Regions from separate parts of the Bacillus sp. 41-22 genome, predicted to be linked through region 3. Evidence: riboswitches for the same ligand, from Rfam matches in the RefSeq annotation. Region 3 holds a riboswitch; each other region holds the start of a gene.
The links. A riboswitch is a leader RNA that binds a small molecule or an ion and turns the genes downstream of it on or off. The one in region 3 is predicted to bind lysine.
Positions count from the first base shown of each region.

Region 1: another riboswitch for lysine. It lies ahead of lysA (diaminopimelate decarboxylase); the one in region 3 lies ahead of LCF45_RS04355 (amino acid permease).
Region 2: another riboswitch for lysine. It lies ahead of LCF45_RS08975 (aspartate kinase); the one in region 3 lies ahead of LCF45_RS04355 (amino acid permease).
Region 4: another riboswitch for lysine. It lies ahead of LCF45_RS14910 (amino acid permease); the one in region 3 lies ahead of LCF45_RS04355 (amino acid permease).

Region 1 is NZ_CP084035.1:1,407,984-1,413,558, forward strand. It holds gene LCF45_RS07215 (2-hydroxyacid dehydrogenase family protein) at 1-292, shown strand, start outside; gene pssA (CDP-diacylglycerol--serine O-phosphatidyltransferase) at 325-1,026, opposite strand; gene LCF45_RS07225 (LTA synthase family protein) at 1,209-3,095, opposite strand; gene LCF45_RS07230 (DUF3888 domain-containing protein) at 3,349-3,744, shown strand; lysine riboswitch at 3,834-4,015, shown strand; gene lysA (diaminopimelate decarboxylase) at 4,196-5,512, shown strand.
Region 2 is NZ_CP084035.1:1,742,401-1,747,975, reverse strand. It holds gene LCF45_RS08990 (YndJ family protein) at 1-1,291, opposite strand, end outside; gene LCF45_RS08985 (DUF4166 domain-containing protein) at 1,297-1,908, opposite strand; gene LCF45_RS08980 (DoxX-like family protein) at 1,913-2,821, opposite strand; lysine riboswitch at 3,014-3,200, shown strand; gene LCF45_RS08975 (aspartate kinase) at 3,402-4,631, shown strand; gene LCF45_RS08970 (VOC family protein) at 4,988-5,440, shown strand.
Region 3 is NZ_CP084035.1:844,991-850,565, reverse strand. It holds gene gapN (NADP-dependent glyceraldehyde-3-phosphate dehydrogenase) at 648-2,087, shown strand; lysine riboswitch at 2,265-2,446, shown strand; gene LCF45_RS04355 (amino acid permease) at 2,593-4,017, shown strand; gene LCF45_RS04350 (ABC transporter permease) at 4,078-5,277, shown strand; gene LCF45_RS04345 (type 1 glutamine amidotransferase domain-containing protein) at 5,560-5,575, shown strand, end outside.
Region 4 is NZ_CP084035.1:2,906,348-2,911,922, forward strand. It holds gene LCF45_RS14890 (aminoglycoside phosphotransferase family protein) at 1-698, opposite strand, end outside; gene LCF45_RS14895 (VOC family protein) at 713-1,510, opposite strand; gene LCF45_RS14900 (sulfite exporter TauE/SafE family protein) at 1,718-2,620, shown strand; gene LCF45_RS14905 (GNAT family N-acetyltransferase) at 2,661-3,110, opposite strand; lysine riboswitch at 3,495-3,687, shown strand; gene LCF45_RS14910 (amino acid permease) at 3,800-5,266, shown strand; gene LCF45_RS14915 (iron-sulfur cluster biosynthesis family protein) at 5,381-5,575, shown strand, end outside.

The DNA of each region.
Region 1 (5,575 bases), 560 kb from region 3:
AGCATATATTGTAAATGCTTCACGTGGACCAATTATGCATGAATTTGCACTTGCTCATGCACTAAAAACAAATGAAATTGAAGGTGCAGCTCTTGACGTGTTTGAATTTGAACCGAAAATTACAGAAGAGCTAAAAGGATTAAAGAATGTGGTGCTTGCTCCTCACGTAGGAAATGCAACATTCGAAACACGTGATGCAATGGCTGAAATGGCAGTAAGAAATATTTTAGCTGTATTAAATGGTGAAGAACCTGTAACACCTGTAAATCAAAAAGTATTAGTTACAAAATAAAAAAGAAACCTTCCGAAATACGGAAGGTTTTTTTATTTTTCTTTATTCGCTTTTTTAGAAGGTCTTTGTCTAATAAATTGAGATAACATATACAAAATGTATAGTGGAATAGCAATGAATAAGAAAACAGAAATGTTGCCAAAACTTGTTTGGTACATTGTGATAATAATTCCAACTAAAAATAGTGTAATAATTATGCTATATCGTGGAATTGGTACATCTTTTAAACTTGGGATACGAACACGGCTCACCATTAAAAATGCGAACGTTACAAATACGGTAATGAGAACGATTTTTGGAATGGTATGTGAAAATAATGTTAAGAAAGCAACAAGCCCTCCTGCTGCGGTAATCGGAACTCCAGTGAAATATTTCATAGAAGTAGAAGATGGTGTTACATTAAATCGTGCTAAGCGATATGCTCCGAACAGAGGGAATAATCCCGCTATGTATAGTCCAATGATTCCGTAGTTGGAAAAAGATGTGTAATACATTAAAACAGCAGGTGCTGCGCCAAATGTTACAACATCCGCGAGTGAATCAAGCTCTTTTCCCATTTGTGAATCAACGCGTAATAAACGAGCGACACGACCATCAAGACTATCTAACATCATCCCGATCAGTACTAAAATAGCAGCTGATTTATAATATCCTAAAGATGCATAGCCGATTGACAAAAATCCGCTATATAAATTCCCGAGCGTAAATAAGTTTGGAATAGCTGCTCTATACAAAATCTGATCCCTTGCTTTCTGTTATAAATTCTTAATTAGTGTATGAAAGTTTACTTATTTTATCATACCATAAATTTCTTTCTCATACGAAAAAAATTCCCAATTTGTGAAAGATTGTATAGAAGAGAAATTTGAAAAATAAGTAAAAAAAGGAAGCAACTTTTGTGAAGTTGCTTCCCACACTATTCAAATTTCGTTGTTATCGTTCCGGTTTTATATCGATTGTTAGGATCAAATCTTAATAAATCTCCATAAATGAGTTTGTCGGATAATTTTAATTCTGTTTTTGCTTTTTCAATATAAGGCTGACATAGTGTTAAATCAGCTTCTTCACCTGTGCTTCTTTTATAGCACATATTTTTTGTATAAACATAATCTTCCGAAACAAAACTGCCGTCCCGCATTACCATAAGAGGGTCTTTTTCTTTCGTAAATAAGTCTGTTCCAAATTCTACGGATTGATTTGTTTTAATACCAAGTAAATGAAGTAACGTTGGTTTAATATCAATTTGACCAGATACTTTAGAGATGACTTTTCCTTCTTGGCCAGGCACATGAATAATGAGAGGGACGCGTTGTAATTGCATAGAATCAAACGGTGTAATAGCGTCTTTCCCAAGGAACTGAGCCATAGCTGCATTATGGTTTTCAGAAATGCCGTAATGATCACCATAAATGACAATAACGGAATTATCATATAGTCCTTCGTCTTTCAATTGTTTAATAAATAATTTAAGAGCTTCATCCGTGTAACGAACGGTTGGGAAGTAGCGATTTAAAACACCACTTTCGGAATTAAATTCATCAACATATTGATCTTCTGGATTTAGAAGAAATGGAAAATGGTTTGTTAACGTAATAAATTTTGTATAGAACGGTTGTGGTAAAGATTTTAACTTTGGAATAGATTGCTCAAAGAACTCTTTATCTTTTAATCCCCAACCGACAGACATTTGTTCCGTTCCTACGTAATCATTTAAATTAAAGTAACGATCATATCCAAGCGCAGGATACATTACGTCACGATTCCAAAACGTTTTATCGTTTGAATGGAAGACAGCAGAAGAATATCCGTATTTCTTTAATTGTTCTGGTGTGGCAGTGTATTCATTTGTTGCATGAGTAAAGAATACAGAACCACGGTCTAACGGATAAAGGGAATTTTCAACGATAAATTCAGCATCAGAAGTTTTACCTTGTCCCGTTTGATGATAGAAGTTATCGAAATAAAAACTATCTTTAATAAACTCATTTAAAAATGGAGTAATCTCTTTTCCATTTATTTTTTTATTAATAACAAAACTTTGTGTAGATTCCATTGAAATTAAAATTACATTTTTACCCTTTGCAGCTCCAAATAAGTTTTTATCAACTTGTTTATCTTTTGAGTCTGTATAGTTTTTAATTTCAGAGAACCCGTCTCCACTTGCAAATACACGCTCAGCTGAAGACTTAGATTGAAGTGTAATATCAAATAGATGATATGTGTATAACCCTAAATTTTTCACGACAGTTTGACGATCAAACGAGCGTGAGAACATTTGTGGTTTATATATAACTGAAACAACAATTTGTAGTGCTAATAATACTGTTACACCGCTAAAGAAAGTTCGCTTCTCAGAGCGAGAAAGGGGTGTTTTATCACCAAATGATGGAAATTTACGCGAAATAAACATTAAAATAATTGCGTCTGCAAATAAAAGTAATGTTTTATACGTAAAGAGTTCTTTTATACTCGTCCCTAAGTCAGCCATATTATTTGTTTGGAATAAAACAGGGAAAGTAACAAAATCGTTATAGAATCCGTAAAACATTGCATTTCCAAATAAAATAAATGACAGTATAAAACTAATTACAATAATAATTCGGTTTCGGTACTTAGATGCAAGTAAAGCGAAACCAAAAAATAAAAGTAACGAAGCTAGTGGGTTAATAAAAAGCATAAACTCTTCAAAGAAGTTATCAATTCTAATATCAAATGCTAGCTTGTACACAATATATGTTTTTATCCATAATAAAACGACTGCAACTAGTGCAAATCGCAGTTTTGGAAACAGATTTTGTAGCATAATATACTCCTCTCCTAAAAGCATGACGGTTCTTGTGAGCCGGTTTGATTAGCGCCTCATTTTATATATACGAACAGTCCTTTGTTATTATGTTTATTATACTATGAGTATCATTATACGAAAATAAAAGAGAGTTGTGGGCTTTTTTATAATAATTGAGTAGAAAAAGGGCAGTGGGAGACAATAAAACGGAGTTTCTATGTATGATAATTATCGTGCGCAAAAAGAATCGAGTAATAAAACGGAGGTTATAATGCGAAAATTATTATATTTTATAGTATGCAGTAGTGTTATACTTTTTGCTTCACCGAGTGTGTCGGTAGCACAATATGATGCACCCCTTATGGAAGATGCCCTTTATTCTGTTTTATTTCCAAAAATAAATAAGTCAATTGAAAAACAATATGGGAGCTTGAAGCCTTATCAATGTCCTAAAATTATTAGTTTAAAAAAAGTGTATAGTGGTACATATTTATTTCAAGCGAGTATTGAAGTAACGAAGTATGAACAGGTTGGTGGGAAAATTGTTCCACCATTTGAGAAGGTAACGATTACATTTAATAACGAAGAGGGCGAATGGGAAGTGACAAAGGTTTCAGTAAAGCGCTTACCAAATGATACGAAATTAAACTGTAAAAAAACAATATAAAAAATTGTTTGACAAATAAAATGGTCCTTTGGTATTGTTAATAGCAACAATTAGATGTTTGAAAATTAAATAGACTTACCTCATCTACTCTCAAAGGTAGAGGCCGCGATAGGAAAGAGTAAGCTATGGGAGATTTAATGGAATCTGTGATCATAGGTTGAAAGGGACTATTGCCGAAATATAAGAATAACCATCTTATTCATATATTGGGACTGCATTGAATAAATGTAGTACTGTCATAAGATTTATTTTATGAAGAGCTATTTGGAGATGTTGATGCGGTTTCTTATTTTGAGGAGATAACAACTCGTTTATTTTTTCAATATATATTTTTCCTAATAAGAAACGCGTGTGAACATTGTTCCGCGCGTTTTTTGTCTATCTAAAAGCGTGCTGCAATGAATAGAAGATTGGGGTTATGAGTTTTAGAGGAAATAAGGGAGGAATTCAAATGTATTTACACGGCACAAGCCGAATCAATGGGCAAGGACACTTAGAAATTGGTGGGTGCGATACGACGCAGCTAGCAAAACAATACGGAACACCACTTTATGTATACGATGAAGAGTCTATTCGAGGAAAGTGCCGCGCGTTTCATCGTGCTTTTAAAGAAAGTGGTTTCTCTTATCAAGTAGCATATGCAAGCAAGGCGTTCTTGTGCATGGAGATGTGCCGAGTAGCTCGTGAAGAGAATATGTCTTTAGATGTTGTTTCTGGAGGAGAATTATATACTGCGCTCCAAGCTGGTTTTCCGGCATCGCGTATTCATTTTCACGGAAATAATAAAACAGAAGAAGAAATGATTATGGCTCTTCAGGCGAATATCGGTTGTTTTGTAGTAGATAATTTCTTAGAATTAGAAATTTTACATGATTTAGCAATGCAACATGGGAAATTTGTGAACATATTAATCCGTGTAACGCCTGGAGTAGAGGCACATACACACGAATATATAACAACAGGTCAAGAGGATTCGAAATTTGGATTTGGTGTTTCAAATGGTCAAGCGATGCAAGCAATTGAGCTTGCCTTGCAAAAATCAAATTATAATGTGCTAGGAATTCACTCGCACATCGGATCACAAATATTTGAAACGGCTGGATTTGTTCGAGCAATTGAAGTACTCCGCCAATTTTTAGAAGAAGTGAGAGAGCGAACACATTATGTGATGAAAGTATTAAATGTGGGCGGAGGTTTCGGTATACGTTATACGGATTCAGATACACCGTTAACACTTGAAACGTATGTGCACGCTGTAACAAGTACGATAAGAGAACAATTTACATTATGTGAATATCCGCTTCCAGAAATATGGATTGAACCAGGTCGTAGTATTGTAGGTGATGCTGGAACAACACTTTATACAGTCGGAGCGGTGAAAGAGATTCCTGGCATTCGGAAATATGTTTCAGTCGATGGTGGAATGACAGATAATTTAAGACCAGCGCTATACGGAGCCCGTTATGAGGCGATGTTGGCGAATCGAGGGAATGATGAGAATGAGGAACTCGTTTCGATTGCTGGGAAATGCTGTGAAAGTGGAGATATGCTGATTTGGGATATTAACTTACCGCAAGTTGCTTCTTCTGATTTACTAGCAATTTCTTGCACGGGGGCATATGGGTACTCGATGGCGAATAATTATAATCGTATTCGTAGACCAGCTGTCGTCTTTGCAAAAGGCGGGACGTCACAAATTGTCGTAGAACGTGAAACATATGAAAATATCATTGGGAACGATCGCATACGTATTAAAGAGCTGGTGTGAATGAGAAAGAAGGAGTTGTCTAGTAAAGGCAGCTCCTTTTAAAAAAATAAAAATAATTAAATA
Region 2 (5,575 bases), 900 kb from region 3:
ACTCTCCTGCTTCATTTTTTCTTAGCCAAGCCCTTACATTCTCTCTTCCATCCTTCTCATCTATTATCCCAATGATAGAGCCATGCATCGTTTCCCACTTGCCGCCCATTCCTAAATGTATTTGTCCTACACGCTTACTCATTTTCTCATAACAAAATGCAACCGGGCGGAACCAACGAGTCCATTTAATATGCGATTGTAACTCATACTCTTTTGTATTTTCATAAAAACGAATAATACTTAAAGGAATCTTCGTCATGTCAAATGCCTCACTATGAAAATCATTCATTTTATCAACTAAACCTTTGTATTCCTTGCTATCTATTAAATTTCTGTTATGTAAAAATGCTTCACCAACTGTCGCATTTCCTCTTAACCTGCTCATTGTTTTCCCGTAATATTTATAATTCGGAGTACTCTTTTCAATCATCCAACCAAGAAAAGCTGGTAACGCTACTCCAATTCCATTTACAACACCGTGAATCCAGACCATTTGTGCAATTGTAATCGTCATTACTTGTTTGAAATTTCCGTATGAATATATGAGTGAAAACATTATTGTTACCATAAGTGTACTGGATGAAAGAGTAAGGAGAATCTTTGCACTTATAGCATTGAATTTCGTTCTCCATACGTAAATCCCATATCCATAAATGGCACATAAATATATGAACACTGCAAAAAATTCAAATACCCTCGAATACGTAATTCCTATTGCAACTGTCATTGGAGAAATGACGATGATAAACATAATAGAGTCATATAACTTACTTCCCCGTTCTCTTTTTCTTCCAAGTAAACCAGCTGATAACGGCAATAAAAATGCCGAATAATGAAAGTGTGCCGCTGTAAGTAAAACAATGTCAGAACTAAAGTGCATAATTGAAACCTTTGCTACTGAAGCAAAAAACCAAAAACCACCTAAAAACAAATAAATAAACGCACTATCGATAGCCGTCTCTTCTATCGGTTTCCATCCTCTTTCTAACAATCTACTTACACCAAATAACGCAACGATTCCTGTATATGCAAACCAAAGTAGCGCAAAGAAATAGTGATTTGTTACGAAAGCTAGCATTGCACTGATTGCTGCGATTGGATATAAAAACGATACAAATTTATAAAATAATACATACGATCCATTTCTTTTTTTCTTGTCAATAATACAAAAAGACATCGGTATAAATAACAAAATAGATAATAAAATAATTGCTTCAACTGGGTTTACATTTGACCACTCATATATTAGAAAAATAATATAGCAATCAAGCCCAAATAGTATATTTTTCATAACGTTTATTCCCTTTCCACAAATGTTCCCTTATATGAAAATAACGAACCAATTAACGGATTACGTACTTGTACATGAATTCGAAAACATTGCAGTGCATCATCATAACTTTCAACAATTTTTGCCTCTCCGTATAAAAATCTAGGTAACGGTATTTTTCTTCCAAACATAAAAAACCATTGTTTCTTTGAAGAAATATGCATCCCGCCTTTTTCATCAATATAAAAATTCAATGTAGAAACGAGTAAATGTGGCTCACCAAAATAATCTACAATTTCATTATTCTCTTCATCCAACTGCATAACAGCGTTAAAATATCTTTTCTTATTATGAAAATAAAAAGTACGATTCCACCGTACAAACTCATTTCCATGTTCATCTCGCTCAGCGGTATTATGTATCACAAACGGAACTTTTTGCCCTCGCTCAGAGAAAAACATTCGAAACTTCGATGTAATTTTTAATATTAATTTAACGAAAAAAGATCCTCCATAAATTTCATCCATTTCCCCTTCCCCAATAAAGCTATTTTCCTTTGTTATCGCATATCGTTCCTGCAATTTTGGATGAAGCTTTTTATAAGAATCCCCTAATAATCTTTCATAAATATTAACCATATACTTATCCCTTTCTCGTCCTCTTGCAATTTTTTGCGCTTGGCAAATTAGTGCTATTTATATAACCGACAATCGATAACCCTATTAGAAGAAAATTTAATGTAATCGGATTAAACGGTTGCGTAAAACTAGCGATATTCGTCGATCCTGCCGCTAATGTTAAAACTATCAACAATATAATATGCAATATAAATAGTTTTCGCTTTTGAAGTGGCAATAGCCACATAACACCCCATATTATTTCTAAAAATCCAACTATTTTAAGTATAAAAATACTACTTTCATTCGATCCGATTAGTGCAGAAAGCATCTTTACTTCTTCTGAATGAGTAAACATCAATTTCGGTACAATCCCTTGATATAACCATACGAAAGCAAATAAAAAGCAAACTAGCCAATACGTCATCGTTCTTCTAATTAGCAACTTAGGATGAAGTCCCTTTTCTAACCATAATTTTAAAGCATCAAAACTCCATGCTGTCGCCCAACCTAATAGTGGACGAAAAACATATAAATCTATCACATTTCCTATACGACCAAATCTCGTATCATAATCATATTGCGTTTCAAAATGAATATGTTCTTCATTCGGTGTATACTTCCAATAACCACGCCCTATTTGTATAAGTGATAATTGATTGTCTGTCCAAAATTTTAAAGAGGAAATGCGTTCTCCAGTTTCTTTTCTTATTTCACCTATCGATTCCCCTTCTCCGGCTATTTCAAGTCCAAATCCGATCTTTGTTTTATATAAAAACTTCTGTGGTTCTCCCTCTTTTTTTTCTAAATACGAAATCTCAGTAAAACGAGCATCCCACTCTGTATGTATATCAGGCTCTTGTGTATATGCCCATAGTTTCTCCATTGTTGTGTTCATTTCTGTGGCTACATAAATAGGCTTTTTCTTCCCCATCCTTCCACCTCCCATGCGCTATATTTTCAATGTACATGCAATGAATCGATTTTGCTACATTTTTCACAAACTAATTTAATAAAAAGATAGAATTTCAAAAAAATACAAAAAACACTTGATTCCCTGAAAAATTTAAATTATTATAAAACAAATGTTACCAACAACTTCATAAATCATACACTCTCGCCTAAAACGTGAGATAGAGGTTGCAACGCTTATAAGTATTCTAAAGGAGACACAGAGATGTCTATGATTTTAGAGGAAAGGAAGTGTTGCCGAAATTGATAAATTTCTCTGCATTTATCAATTGGGGCTGTTTTCGAATAGAAACAGAACTGTCATATGTACAGACGTGTACGTATGAAGAGCTATCTACAAAAAAGAGATATCATTTTTATGATATTCCTTTTTTGGCGGTTTTTTTATTAGCTCCGTTTTCTGTTTCCCTTTTCCTGTAACAGCACCATCCTCACTTATTTGAGATGGTGTTTTTTGTTTTTCTCTCTGGTAACTACAGGAATATTGGGATTTGTATATGTCCTAACCTATTCTTAAAAATGGACGAAAGAAGGAATTCGTAATGGAAACGATTGTACAAAAATTTGGCGGTACTTCTGTCGGAAGCGTCGAACGCATTCAACATGTAGCAAATTTAATTATTGAAGAATATGAACGAGGACATAGTATTGTCTCTGTCGTTTCAGCAATGGGAAAAAGTACGGATAAACTTGTAGCACTTGCTAACGCTATTACTGAAAATCCAAGTAAACGTGAAATGGATATGCTCCTATCTACAGGAGAACAAGTAACTATTTCATTATTAACAATAGCACTACAAACAAAAGGTTATAACGCGATTTCATTAACAGGATGGCAAGCTGGTATTACGACAGAATCTGTACATAGTAGTGCACGGATTACTGACATTAACACCACTCGTATTCAGTCTCACCTTACTGAAGGCACGATTGTTATAGTAGCTGGTTTCCAAGGAATAAGTGAAGAAAATGAAATTACCACACTTGGTCGTGGTGGCTCCGATACGACTGCTGTCGCATTAGCTGCTGCATTAAAAGCAAAAAAATGTGATATTTATACGGATGTGACCGGCGTATATACGACTGATCCACGAGTTGTACAAGATGCTTATAAATTAGATGAAATTTCTTATGACGAAATGTTAGAGCTTGCCAACCTCGGTGCTGGCGTATTACACCCACGCGCTGTTGAATTTGCTAAAAATCATAATGTAATTTTAGAAGTTCGCTCAAGTATGGAACAAGAAAACGGAACAATTGTAAGGGGAGAATGTAACATGGAACAACAATCAATCGTTAAAGGTATTGCATTTGAGGATAATATTACACGTGTCACAATTAAAGGATTAGAACAAGGTGCACTTTCAACAGTTTTCTCTACATTAGCAGCAGCACATATTAATGTAGATATTATTATTCAAAGTATTACAAATGAAGGAACTGTTCACCTCTCCTTCTCAATCCATTCTAATGATTTAAGAGAAACATTAGAAGTATTGGAACAAAATCAAGAAGCACTTCACTATGAATCTGTAGAACATGAAAATCATTTAGCAAAAGTATCAATTGTAGGATCTGGTATGGTATCTAACCCAGGAGTTGCTGCGAATATGTTCACTACTTTAAAAGAAGAAGATATTCATATTAAAATGGTAAGTACATCAGAAATTAAAGTATCTGTCGTTATTGACCGTCTTCATTTAGTAACGGGTGTTGAAGCACTTCATCAATCATTTATGGCGAAAATTGAACCTTTAGTGCAAATGATTTAATTTCCACCAGTAAAACTTACAACAAATTATACGAATCTATTTCCTTCCTATATAAATAGAAATAGGGTGGGAATATTTTGCGGGGAAGTCGAAGTTCTTTTATCAAATAGCAACTACAGTATCAAATTCTTGAAACTACTTGAAATGATAGTATTCACGAAATAAAGTTCGCGTATATTTCAATAGTAGAAAGTTTACGAAGTGTTTTTTGTTAATAAGTTGTTATATGACATACCCGAAAACACCTTGTCACATTTTCCTACACTGTGACAAGGTGTTTTTTGTTTAGAAGAGATTCTAGTATAATTATGAGGATAATTAGATAATAAATTTATACATATAAGGAGATAAAGACAATGACAAAAAACAAATTACTAAGAATGGACAATATCAGCATCGTTGTAGAATCTCTTGATAACGCAATCTCTTTCTTCGAGGAGATTGGCTTGAATCTCGAAGGGCGAGCTACTGTTGAAGGTGAATGGGCTGGTCGCGTAACTGGACTCGGTTCTCAGTGCGTAGAGATTGCTATGATGGTTACGCCAGATGGTCACAGCCGAATTGAACTTTCGCGATTTCTCACCCCACCTACTATAGCAGATCACCGGACAGCTCCTGTAAACGCCCTCGGTTATCTGCGCGTCATGTTCACCGTCGAGGACATTGACGAAATGGTATCCAGACTTACTAAGCATGGTGCTCAGCTCGTTGGAGAAGTAGTTCAGTATGAGAACTCGTATCGACTCTGCTACATTCGTGGAACCGAAGGAATTCTAATCGGTTTGGCGGAAGAAATCGGTAACAAATAATTAAGTAATTTTTTATAAAAAATTATTGGCTTTGCCAAACAGAATTTCATTATCAATTAAACCATATTTTTAACCACGTCCTAACTTTAGAACGTGGTTATGCTTGTTTGAGCTTTTAAAAATGTATTTTCATTT
Region 3 (5,575 bases):
CCATCACATTTACATTTCGTAAGCCATACAATTTCATCACATTTTTCCACCTTCCAAATTCTGATTTTTTATAGTAACCACGCAAACAAGGAAAATAAAGTGAAACTTTAATCAGTGGGGGTTTTGTTCATTCCCCACTGATTATTAGCCCGCAAATAGCGGGATAAACAAAAAAAAGCATACCGCCGCTTGACGATATGCAAAGAATGCATAAAAGCGTACGTTACGATATACGCAACGTACGCTTCTCATAAGACGCAAAGGTCCTATATATCCGCACGGGTTGCGTAATGATATGAATGTTTTCCGCCATTTAACAGAGCTAAGCCCATTACATTTACGATTACAATCATTACGCACACCCCCTTCATTTATTTTCCATTTATAATCTTACAACTTTATTGAGTATTCTGTCAATTGTTTTTTTCGCTTTAGAATAAAATAATCTTTTATCACAAAAAATGAAAGTGATGCATTCTACTTATAATTCAGTTTGAAATAAGGGAATCTTCTGTAAGAAAGGGCATACAAAACAAAAAAATAATAAGAAATCGTTTTCACAAACATTTCATTTGAAAAATATTATCAAACCACCTACAATCACCTTATACTCACTCTTACAAGTTGCTATTTTAGGAGGACTAATCATGACAACTAGCAATACGTACAAATTTTATTTAAACGGAGAATGGAGAGAAAGCTCTTCAGGTCAAACAATCGACATTCCATCTCCATACTTACACGAAGTAATTGGGCAAGTACAAGCAATTACTCAAGGAGAAGTAGATGAAGCAATTGCATCTGCAAAAGAAGCTCAAAAATCATGGGCTGAAGCTTCTCTACAAGATCGCGCAAAATATTTATATAAATGGGCTGATGAGCTCGTAAATATGCAAGATGAAATTGCCGATATCATTATGAAAGAAGTCGGTAAAGGATATAAAGATGCGAAAAAAGAAGTTGTTCGTACAGCTGACTTCATTCGTTACACTATTGAAGAAGCTCTTCATATGCACGGAGAAAGCATGATGGGCGATAGCTTCCCTGGCGGAACGAAATCTAAACTTGCGATTATCCAACGCGCACCACTTGGTGTTGTATTAGCAATCGCACCATTTAACTACCCAGTAAACTTATCTGCTGCAAAACTTGCACCAGCATTAATTATGGGTAACGCTGTTATTTTCAAACCAGCAACTCAAGGTGCAATTAGTGGTATTAAAATGGTTGAAGCACTTCATAAAGCTGGCCTTCCAAAAGGACTTGTAAACGTAGCTACAGGACGCGGTTCTGTAATTGGTGACTACTTAGTAGAACACGAAGGTATCAATATGGTATCGTTCACAGGTGGTACAAACACAGGTAAACATTTAGCGAAAAAAGCTGCAATGATTCCCCTTGTATTAGAACTTGGTGGTAAAGACCCTGGTATCGTTCGTGAAGATGCTGACTTACAAGATGCTGCAAACCATATCGTAAGCGGTGCATTCTCTTACTCTGGTCAACGTTGTACAGCTATTAAACGTGTACTTGTACACGAAAACGTAGCGGACGAGCTTGTTGGATTATTAAAAGCGCAAGTAGCTAAATTATCAGTTGGATCTCCAGAACAAGACAGCACAATCGTCCCATTAATCGACGACAAATCTGCTGACTTCGTTCAAGGCTTAGTTGATGATGCTGTAGAAAAAGGTGCAACAATCGTTATCGGTAACAAACGTGAGCGTAACTTAATTTACCCAACATTAATCGACCACGTAACAGAAGAAATGAAAGTTGCTTGGGAAGAGCCATTCGGCCCAATCCTTCCAATCATCCGTGTTTCTTCAGATGAGCAAGCAATTGAGATTGCTAACAAATCAGAGTTCGGTCTACAAGCAAGTGTCTTCACAAAAGACATTAACAAAGCATTTGCAATTGCTAACAAAATCGACACTGGTTCTGTTCAAATTAACGGACGCACAGAGCGCGGTCCTGACCACTTCCCATTCATCGGTATAAAAGGTTCAGGTATGGGCGCACAAGGTATTCATAAGAGCCTTGAGTCTATGACACGTGAAAAAGTAACTGTATTAAACTTAGTTTAATCTTATATGTAGCAGCTGATCTAATATTTAGGTCAGCTGCTTTTTAGTTAAAACCCTCCAGGACCTAATAACGAATTCTTCTCTATAATCTGATTATTACTATATCCATTGACGTATAAAAATACATTTGTTACTCTTAAACATGTTAATTTAATACATAAATCCTCATTCGTATCTCGGTGAGGTAGAGGTTGCAGTCATTAAGAGTATCATTTCAGGAGATGTAGTGGCATTGATGAAGAAATGAGAAAGGAATGATTGCCGAAGTAAGTCGTGTCCACCATACACGCTTGCTGGGTCTGCATTTAATAAGTGCAGAACTGTCACAAACGTTTCGTTTGTGGAGAGCTATCGAGAGGTATGTCGTGGGTTTCTTATAAGATAGAAAGCATGTAGCGGCAGATTACGTGCTTTTTTTGTTTTGTTTGGACCTTCTCTTCCTTATCAGGAAGACATACATATCTCCTCGCTTGACTTGGTTATACTAACTTTGGAGGTATTTTCTATGCAACAAAAAAAATGGGGCTTTTGGGTATTAACAGCTTTCGTTGTCGGTAACATGGTTGGCGCTGGTATTTTCATGGTGCCAAGTACGTTAGCACAAACAGCAAGCCCACTCGGTGTCACTTTAGCTTGGTTAACAACAGGGTTTGGTGTTTTAATGCTAGCTCTTGTTTTCGGTAATTTAGCAATTCGTCGTCCTGATTTAACGACAGGACCACAAAGTCATGCATATGCTTTATTCTCAACACCAAAAAGAAAGAAAATGGCTGGTTTCAGCATGGTATGGGGATATTGGGTTGCAAACTGGGCAAGTAACGTTGCCATTATTACATCTTTCGCGGGATATTTATCGCTCTTCTTCCCAATTATGAAAGATACACGACTACTATTTTCAATTGGCTCTTTCAATATAGAAGTTGGAAAACTAATTACATTTACTATTTGTTCTGTCTTACTTTGGGGAACACATTTAATTTTAACAAACGGTGTAAGCGGAGCTGGGAAGCTAAACTTCTTAGCAACAACAACGAAAGTGACTGGATTCCTTCTATTCATCGTCGTTACGTTATTTGCGTTCGAAGCTTCAAAGTTTGGACAATGGTACACACCAATGATCGATAAAGAAGGCGTATCACACGGTCTACTTTCACAAGTAAACTTAGCTGCTCTTACAACACTTTGGGCATTTATCGGGATTGAATCAGCCGTTCTTTTATCAAACCGAGCTACCTCTCCAAAAACGGTAAAACGCGCAACTGTTGCAGGATTACTTATCACAGTTGCAATTTACTTAGGAATTACAATTTTAACAATGGGTGTACTTCACGTTGATAAATTACAAGCTTCTGAACGTCCATTAGCAGATGCATTAAACGCTGCAATGGGTCATGGCGGCGGGAAACTTATGGCATTACTTGCTCTTACTTCCCTATTCGGTTCAATATTAGGCTGGATTTTATTAAGCTCAGAAGTACCTTATCAAGCAGCAAAAGAAGGTTTCTTCCCTTCCTTCTTCGCAAAAACGAATAAAAAAGGAAGTCCAATTCATTCACTACGATTAACAAACATTATGTCGCAAGTGTTCTTATTCTCAACATTATCAGGAACAATTGCGGAAGCTTATACATTCGTTATTACCGTATCAACACTGGCCTACCTCATTCCATATCTCGTTTCACCAATCTTCCAGTTAAAACTAGTCGCAACTGGTGAAACATATAAGAATGAAATGGGTTCAAGAATTATGGATGGTGTAGTTGCAGTTATCGCACTTTGCTATGCACTATGGGTTATTAAAACCGGCGCATCCGATATAAAAACATTTCTTCTCGGAATTGGTTTATTCGGAATTGGCTTTGCCTTCTATCCATTAATGAATCGTGATCAGAAAAAAAATAAAGAAAAGAAAAACGAGCAAGTTGCGTAACGCAATTTGCTCGTTTTTTACTTTATAAAACATATATAATAGAAAAAAGAGGTGAAAAACATGTCAATCGAATCACTATGGAGCTCTCGCTTTCAACAACATATTCAAAATGCCATCACATACTTTGCACGTATGATTAACGGTTTACTATATAGCTTCATCTTCGTCTCATGTGTAGGTGCATATTATTACGCTAAGTTTCTTAAAACGGATCCTTCTAAAGGAATATCTTTATTACTCATCACGATCGTACTTACACTCATTATAACGAGATGCCAAGTTCGCACATTTATTCAAAAACCGGACGCTGTCTATTTACTTGCATTAGAAGAGAAATTAACATCTTATTTTAAAAAATCTCTTCTATATAATTACATCATTCAGCTTTTCCCGCTTATATTTACGTTCCTTGTTATCGTACCGCTTGCCATGCAATCATTACAACTAACCGTACCTTTCTTATGTACAATCTTTATAATTTTAATGATTCTAAAGGGCTGGAACATATACATACATTGGATGTGGCGTGATAGTTATGAAAAAAGCATATGGTTTATCATTCGCATTGCTTGTAACGCCCTGATCATTTACATGCTGTTTTATACTGCAAATGTGATCGTGTTAGGCGGACTACTCTTACTTCTTGCTTTCCTGCTTCTATACACGAAGAAACAACCTACAAAACGAATACCGTGGGATTACATAATCGAACAAGAAGAAAAAATGGACGTTCGTTTCTATCAATTTGCTAGCATTTTCACCGATGTTCCGCAACTGAATAAGCAAGTAAATAAAAGAAAATGGCTTACAAATTGGATTGAACCTTTATTACATAAAAAACGAGCAACTTTCTTCTATTTACATACACTAGCATTTTTACGCGGTAATGATTATTTCGGTATATATATTCGCTTAGGGTTGATCGGTGCTTTCGCTCTATATTTTATTCCGAATATATATGTAAAAGGTGCTATCGCTTATATCGTCCTATATATGATTTCTATGCAGCTCCGTTCCCTGTGGAAATATTTTTCAGGAAATATTATTGTAGCATTATATCCAATTGATACTGAAGAACGAATGAGTCAATTTCTTAGCTTAATTTTCATATTGCTAAGTATTCAACTCATTGTATTTTCAAGTGTTATACTCATTGCCACAGGGCAATTTTCACATAGTCTTATCATTATGATTATCGGGTTAATCTGGATCAAATTTATTATTGTACCAAAAACGAAGCAACGCGTTTCTTCGTTTTAACGAAAAGAATTATCTTAAAAGCCAAGGAGAAAATAAATTATCTCCTTGGCTTTTTTATTTTTCTTCCTCAAACAAGAATCATTGAAACAACCGATATTTTATGATTTTTACATACAAAAACGATAATACATGTTTACGTCCTAATAAAAAGGGTAGTTATTAAATTAACAGGGCAAAGGAACTGGAGGGAATGAAAAAATATGAATTAAAGTTTCACTTTATAAAAGGCGTTGCTCAAGGACGATTCTGGAACCGATTATATAATATAAGGAGCTGATTGCAATGAGTAAAAAAATTG
Region 4 (5,575 bases), 2.1 Mb from region 3:
GCAAATGGTTTGCTTATTCTTGTAGTAAAAATCGCTACGTTATAAAAATCGTGTATTGGATCGCCAAAATCATATCCACTAAAATCGATAACGATAAATTCATTATTATGAATCATACTATTTGCTGGGTGGTAATCATCGTGTAAAAATGTGATAGGCCGATTTTTCAATAAGTCTTTATGATTTTCTACAAAGGTTAATACTGGCTTCAAATCCAGAAAATTCACCTCATAATCTGCTAATGCCTCTATGTACCTTTCATACTTATTCCACCTAAATATTTCCCATTTATTACTTGCACTTTCTCTTTCTATCGAGTGAATTCTCTTTAATATTTCCCCTGCTTTTCTTCCTGCATTATACTGTTCTTCCACCGATAGCTTGCTTAAGCTCTCTTGACCATTTACACCTTGGGTCCATTCAAATACTTGAACACATTTATTTAATCCCTCAAGTTTTATGAAATGAATTAACTTCGGCGTTGGAATATGTAATAACTCCAATTGTTTCATATACATATATTCTTCTTGTTTTCGTTCATAATTAGAAGAATCACACACTTTTACAAAATAAGTTTCTCGATTCTCTAGGTCAATTTTATACTTCTCTTCATGTGAAAAACCTTTTGTAATAACTGTACATTTTACAATACGTGACCACTCTAGTTTTCTTTCTATCTCTCTTAACATTTCTTCCACAAAACTCACCTCTATTAATATACGAACAAACTACCTAACACTTCATACTCTCGTTTATTTTCCCCTTTAAACTCCACTGCAAATGGATATTCGCCATGATGCTTCAAACGTTCTAGTACTAGCCCTTCTCCAACTGGTTCACAAAACTGCACATGAACATCACCAAACGATACACTTTGACACTCAGCATTCCATTCTTCATTTTGTATGATTGAATTTGCAGTTAGCTCCATTACTTCTTTCCATTTCCGCACTGTTTCTCGAACATTTTTCACCGTATAATGAATCGTTTCAATTTCTTGTACTTTATTTTTATGTTCAGTGATCGTCCCTATTTTACGTAAATCGTTTCTTCTTTCTTCATCCGTTTCATTCCACTGTATAAAGAATGGTAATTTCGGTCCATTCTCTTCTTGCTTTACAAATAACATTTTCCATTCTAAAAGCCGGCCATCTTTTCTCATCCGTTTCCCTTCAAATGGTCCTATCGTATGTAAGCCGTGCTTACTAAATTTAACTGCTAGTTCTTCAATTGCATCTGTTCGAATTGCGATTTGTAGCATCCCTTCTCCATTTTTTAATTTCACCACTGTTTCTTGTACTAATGGATTTTCTGCTTCTTTCGCTTTTTCTTCATGCTGAACTGCTAAAAATTCTATATATGATAAATCAAAATAACATAAACTATTCCAAGTACCCCAAGTCGTATGCTCACCGCCTAATGCAGTATGAAATCCATGCTCCTGCATTTGTTTTGCTGCTTCTTCCGGTGTACAATGCACTGCGTGAACGAGATGATCAAATGCTAACATAGTCTTTCTCCCCTTTCTCTCCATCCTTTTATTGTATATTTTATTTTTCTTTCGTTCAATTCAAAAAACTTTAAAACCCAGTTGATTTATACGATTAATGTGTATTATAATAAAACAAATTTAATTATTGCTGATTGGAAAAACCAAAGGCACTTTTCTCATACGGGAAAAGTGTCTTTTTCATTTATTATTACAGGGGGATTATTTATGCAGAAATTAATTGTCTTTGCTATTATTGGATTTTTCGCTCAATTGATTGATGGCGCACTTGGTATGGCGTACGGGGTAACGTCTACCTCACTATTATTAATGTTTGGTATCGCACCAGCTGTAGCTTCCGCATCAGTTCATTTAGCTGAAGTCGTTACAACCGCCGCTTCTGGTGCATCTCATATCAAATTTGGAAACGTTGATAAATATACAGTTTCCAGACTTACATTACCAGGAGCAATTGGCGCATTTATTGGGGCATGTTTTTTAAGCAATTTACCTGGTGATGTAATTAAACCGTACATTTCCATATTTTTATTTACTTTAGGGGTTTATATTTTATTACGATTCATCATTCAAAAACAAATTGTTTCTTCAAATAAGCGTATGTCTGCTAAACAACTTGTACCACTTGGCTTATTCGCTGGATTCGTCGATTCAACTGGCGGCGGTGGTTGGGGGCCGATTACGACACCTGTTCTTCTTGCAAGAGGAAATGAAGCTAGAAAAGTTATTGGATCTGTAGATACGAGTGAATTTCCTGTTTCACTCGCTGCAACGATTGGCTTTTTCATTTCACTTGGCTGGGAACAAGTAAGCTGGGTTTGGGTATTTGCCCTCATGCTTGGTGGTATTGTTGCCGCACCAATCGCCGCATGGTTAGTACGCATCGTTCCTTCTCATTTACTTGGCGTACTCGTTGGCGGACTTATTATCTTTACGAATATACGTACACTGCTTACTACATTTAAAGTAGATCCAACTATTATTTCACTTTCTTACGTTGCAGTTGGTCTTGTCGTTATTATATCTATTTTTATTGCTGTTCGTAATCATTCCAATCGTTCTAACGTATCGACAGCCGGCTATCCGAAAGATCAAAAACAAATGCTACCATAATTAATAATAATACCGCCCGATTTACTTCGAGCGGTATTTTTTATTTTTCTATTTTCCAATTGACCATCGTTTCAGTACTATTTACTCTTTTCATATGTAATTTCTCTAAGACACGAATAGAGCTATAATTATCAAGGAGTGTCTCCGCTATAATCGTTTCCACTTCCCCTGTTTGAAAAGCCCATTTCATTAATTCACTAACTGCTTCTGTTGCATACCCTTTATTCCAATATTTCTCAATAAATCCGTAACCAATTTCTACCGTATGTTGCTCATTCGGTTTCCCTTTAAATCCTATATCACCTAGAACAACATCATCCTCTTTCCGAATAACATACCACGGTCCCCACGGTAATGAAGCCGCATCTCGTTTCATATTTTCTATATGTCCTACAATATGCGGACCACTATTGTATCCTTGATTATCCGCAATTTGAATCCATTCTTCTGTACACGGTACTATATATAATCTTTCCGTTTCTAATTTCATAATGATATCCCCTTTTCAATTAAACAATACCTCAATTTTATCAGAAATAAAAAGAATATTCATTCTATTTATCGAATTTATACTTATTCTTTGAAACGAATTTAAGGAATAATCCCCTTCTGATAGTTATGTCGAATTATATTTTCTGAATTTTCTTTTAATTTTAAAGGGTTTTTCAATATTTTTTGCGAAACATTTGTATAACAATTTTTTCTTTGCTTATTGCTACATAATAGTAGGTTCGGGTGGAGTTTTGCAAGCGTTTCCTATACAATAACCGATATTTTTTGACTTTTCCTAACAAAATTCCTTGCAATATATTCAGAAAGTCATTACAATTGCCATATATTAAATATCTTAGCAATATATAAATCCTCATCAATCCGATGAGGTAGAGGTTGCGACTTTTAAAAGTAAAATGGACGAGACACAGCGAATGTCACTGACTCCGTTTGAAAGGAAAAGTTGCCGAAGTTTATATTTCTTCTCTGGAAATATGAGCTGGGGCTGTTTCCGAAAGGAACAGAACTGTCACGTTTACAAAATTACCGTGTAAACGTGGTGTGCTATCTTAACGGAAGGGTATGATGGGGTGGTTATTTGTGAAACGTTCCGCCTAATTCCTTTGGCGGTTTTTTGTATTTTTCTCCCCCGCTCCTTCCTAACCTACAAGAAAAGGAGTGTTGAACATGAATAGCGCAACAAATCAATCTACCTCTAAAACGCAAACTACACAAGGACAAGGTGAATTAAAACGCGGATTAAAATCTCGTCACCTTACGATGATTTCTCTCGGTGGTACAATCGGTACCGGATTATTTCTTGCCAGTGGTGGTGTTATCCATTCAGCTGGTCCTGGCGGTGCATTAGTCGCATATGCCGCAATTGGAATTATGGTTTATTTTTTAATGACAAGCTTAGCAGAACTCGCGGCTTACATGCCTGTTACTGGATCTTTTAGTACTTATGCAACAAAATTTGTTGATCCATCACTTGGTTTTGCACTTGGATGGAACTATTGGTATAACTGGGCGATTACGATTGCAGCTGAACTAGCGGCCGTAACATTAATTATGAAATTTTGGTTCCCAGATACCCCTTCTCTTATTTGGAGTGGACTTTGTTTAGCTATTATTTTTCTCTTAAACTATTTATCTGTTAAAGGTTTTGGTGAATCTGAATATTGGTTCGCACTTATTAAAGTAGTTACTATTATTATCTTTTTAATTGTCGGTTTTATGATGATTTTTGGAATTATGGGCGGCGAATCTGTTGGCTTTAAAAACTTCACTGTTGCAGATGCACCATTTAATGGCGGCATCATGGCAATTATCGGTGTATTTATGGCTGCTGGTTTCTCATTCCAAGGAACTGAATTATTAGGAGTAGCTGCTGGTGAAACTGCTGATCCAGAACGCAATATTCCGAAAGCAATTCGTTCTATCTTTTGGCGCATTTTATTATTCTATATTTTAGCAATTCTCGTTATCGGTTTATTAATTCCTTATACGACTGAAAGCCTTGCAGCAAGTGATGTTACAGTAAGTCCATTTACACTTGTATTTGAAAAAGCGGGCGTTGCCTTCGCTGCTTCTGTTATGAACGCTGTTATTTTAACTGCAGTACTTTCTGCTGGTAACTCTGGAATGTATGCATCAACTCGTATGCTTTGGGATTTAGCTCGCCAAGGAAAAGCACCAAAGTTCTTAGGGAAATTAGATAGCCGCGGTGTACCTGTTAACGCATTAATCGCAACATCAGTAGTTGGTAGCGTCGCTTTCATCGCTTCTTTATTCGGTGACGGTGTTGTATACATTTGGTTATTAAATGCTTCTGGGATGTCAGGATTTATTGCTTGGGTAGGGATTGCTATTAGTCATTACCGTTTCCGTAAAGCCTATATTGCACAAGGGAAAGATTTGAAAGATTTACCATATCAAGCGAAATGGTTCCCGTTCGGTCCAATCTTTGCATTTACACTTTGTGTTATTGTTATTTTAGGTCAAAACTACGGAGCATTTACAGGAGCATCTATCGACTGGAACGGTGTACTCGTTTCTTACATCGGTTTACCACTCTTCTTAGTACTATGGTTAGGTTATAAATTTACTAAGAAAACGAAAGTCATTCCACTTGATAAATGTGAACTGAAATAAAGTAAAACGAGCAAACAAAATTGTTTGCTCGTTTTTTTAATGCAATGCTTCTCCCTTCCCTATTTCTCCTGTTTTTGCAATAATAGAGGAAATATAAATAAAGGTTGGGATTACATGAACATTCGTATTACTGATGAAGCAAAAGCAGCTATACATAGACTAGTACGTGAAGACAAAAAGATCATTCGCATTAGAGGAACTATGACAAACTCTTGCAGTATTTTCGTTGATGTCGATTTAATTTGGGATACATATAATGCGGATGATGTTGTATATGAAGATGCGGAGCTTATCGTACAAATGGATTCA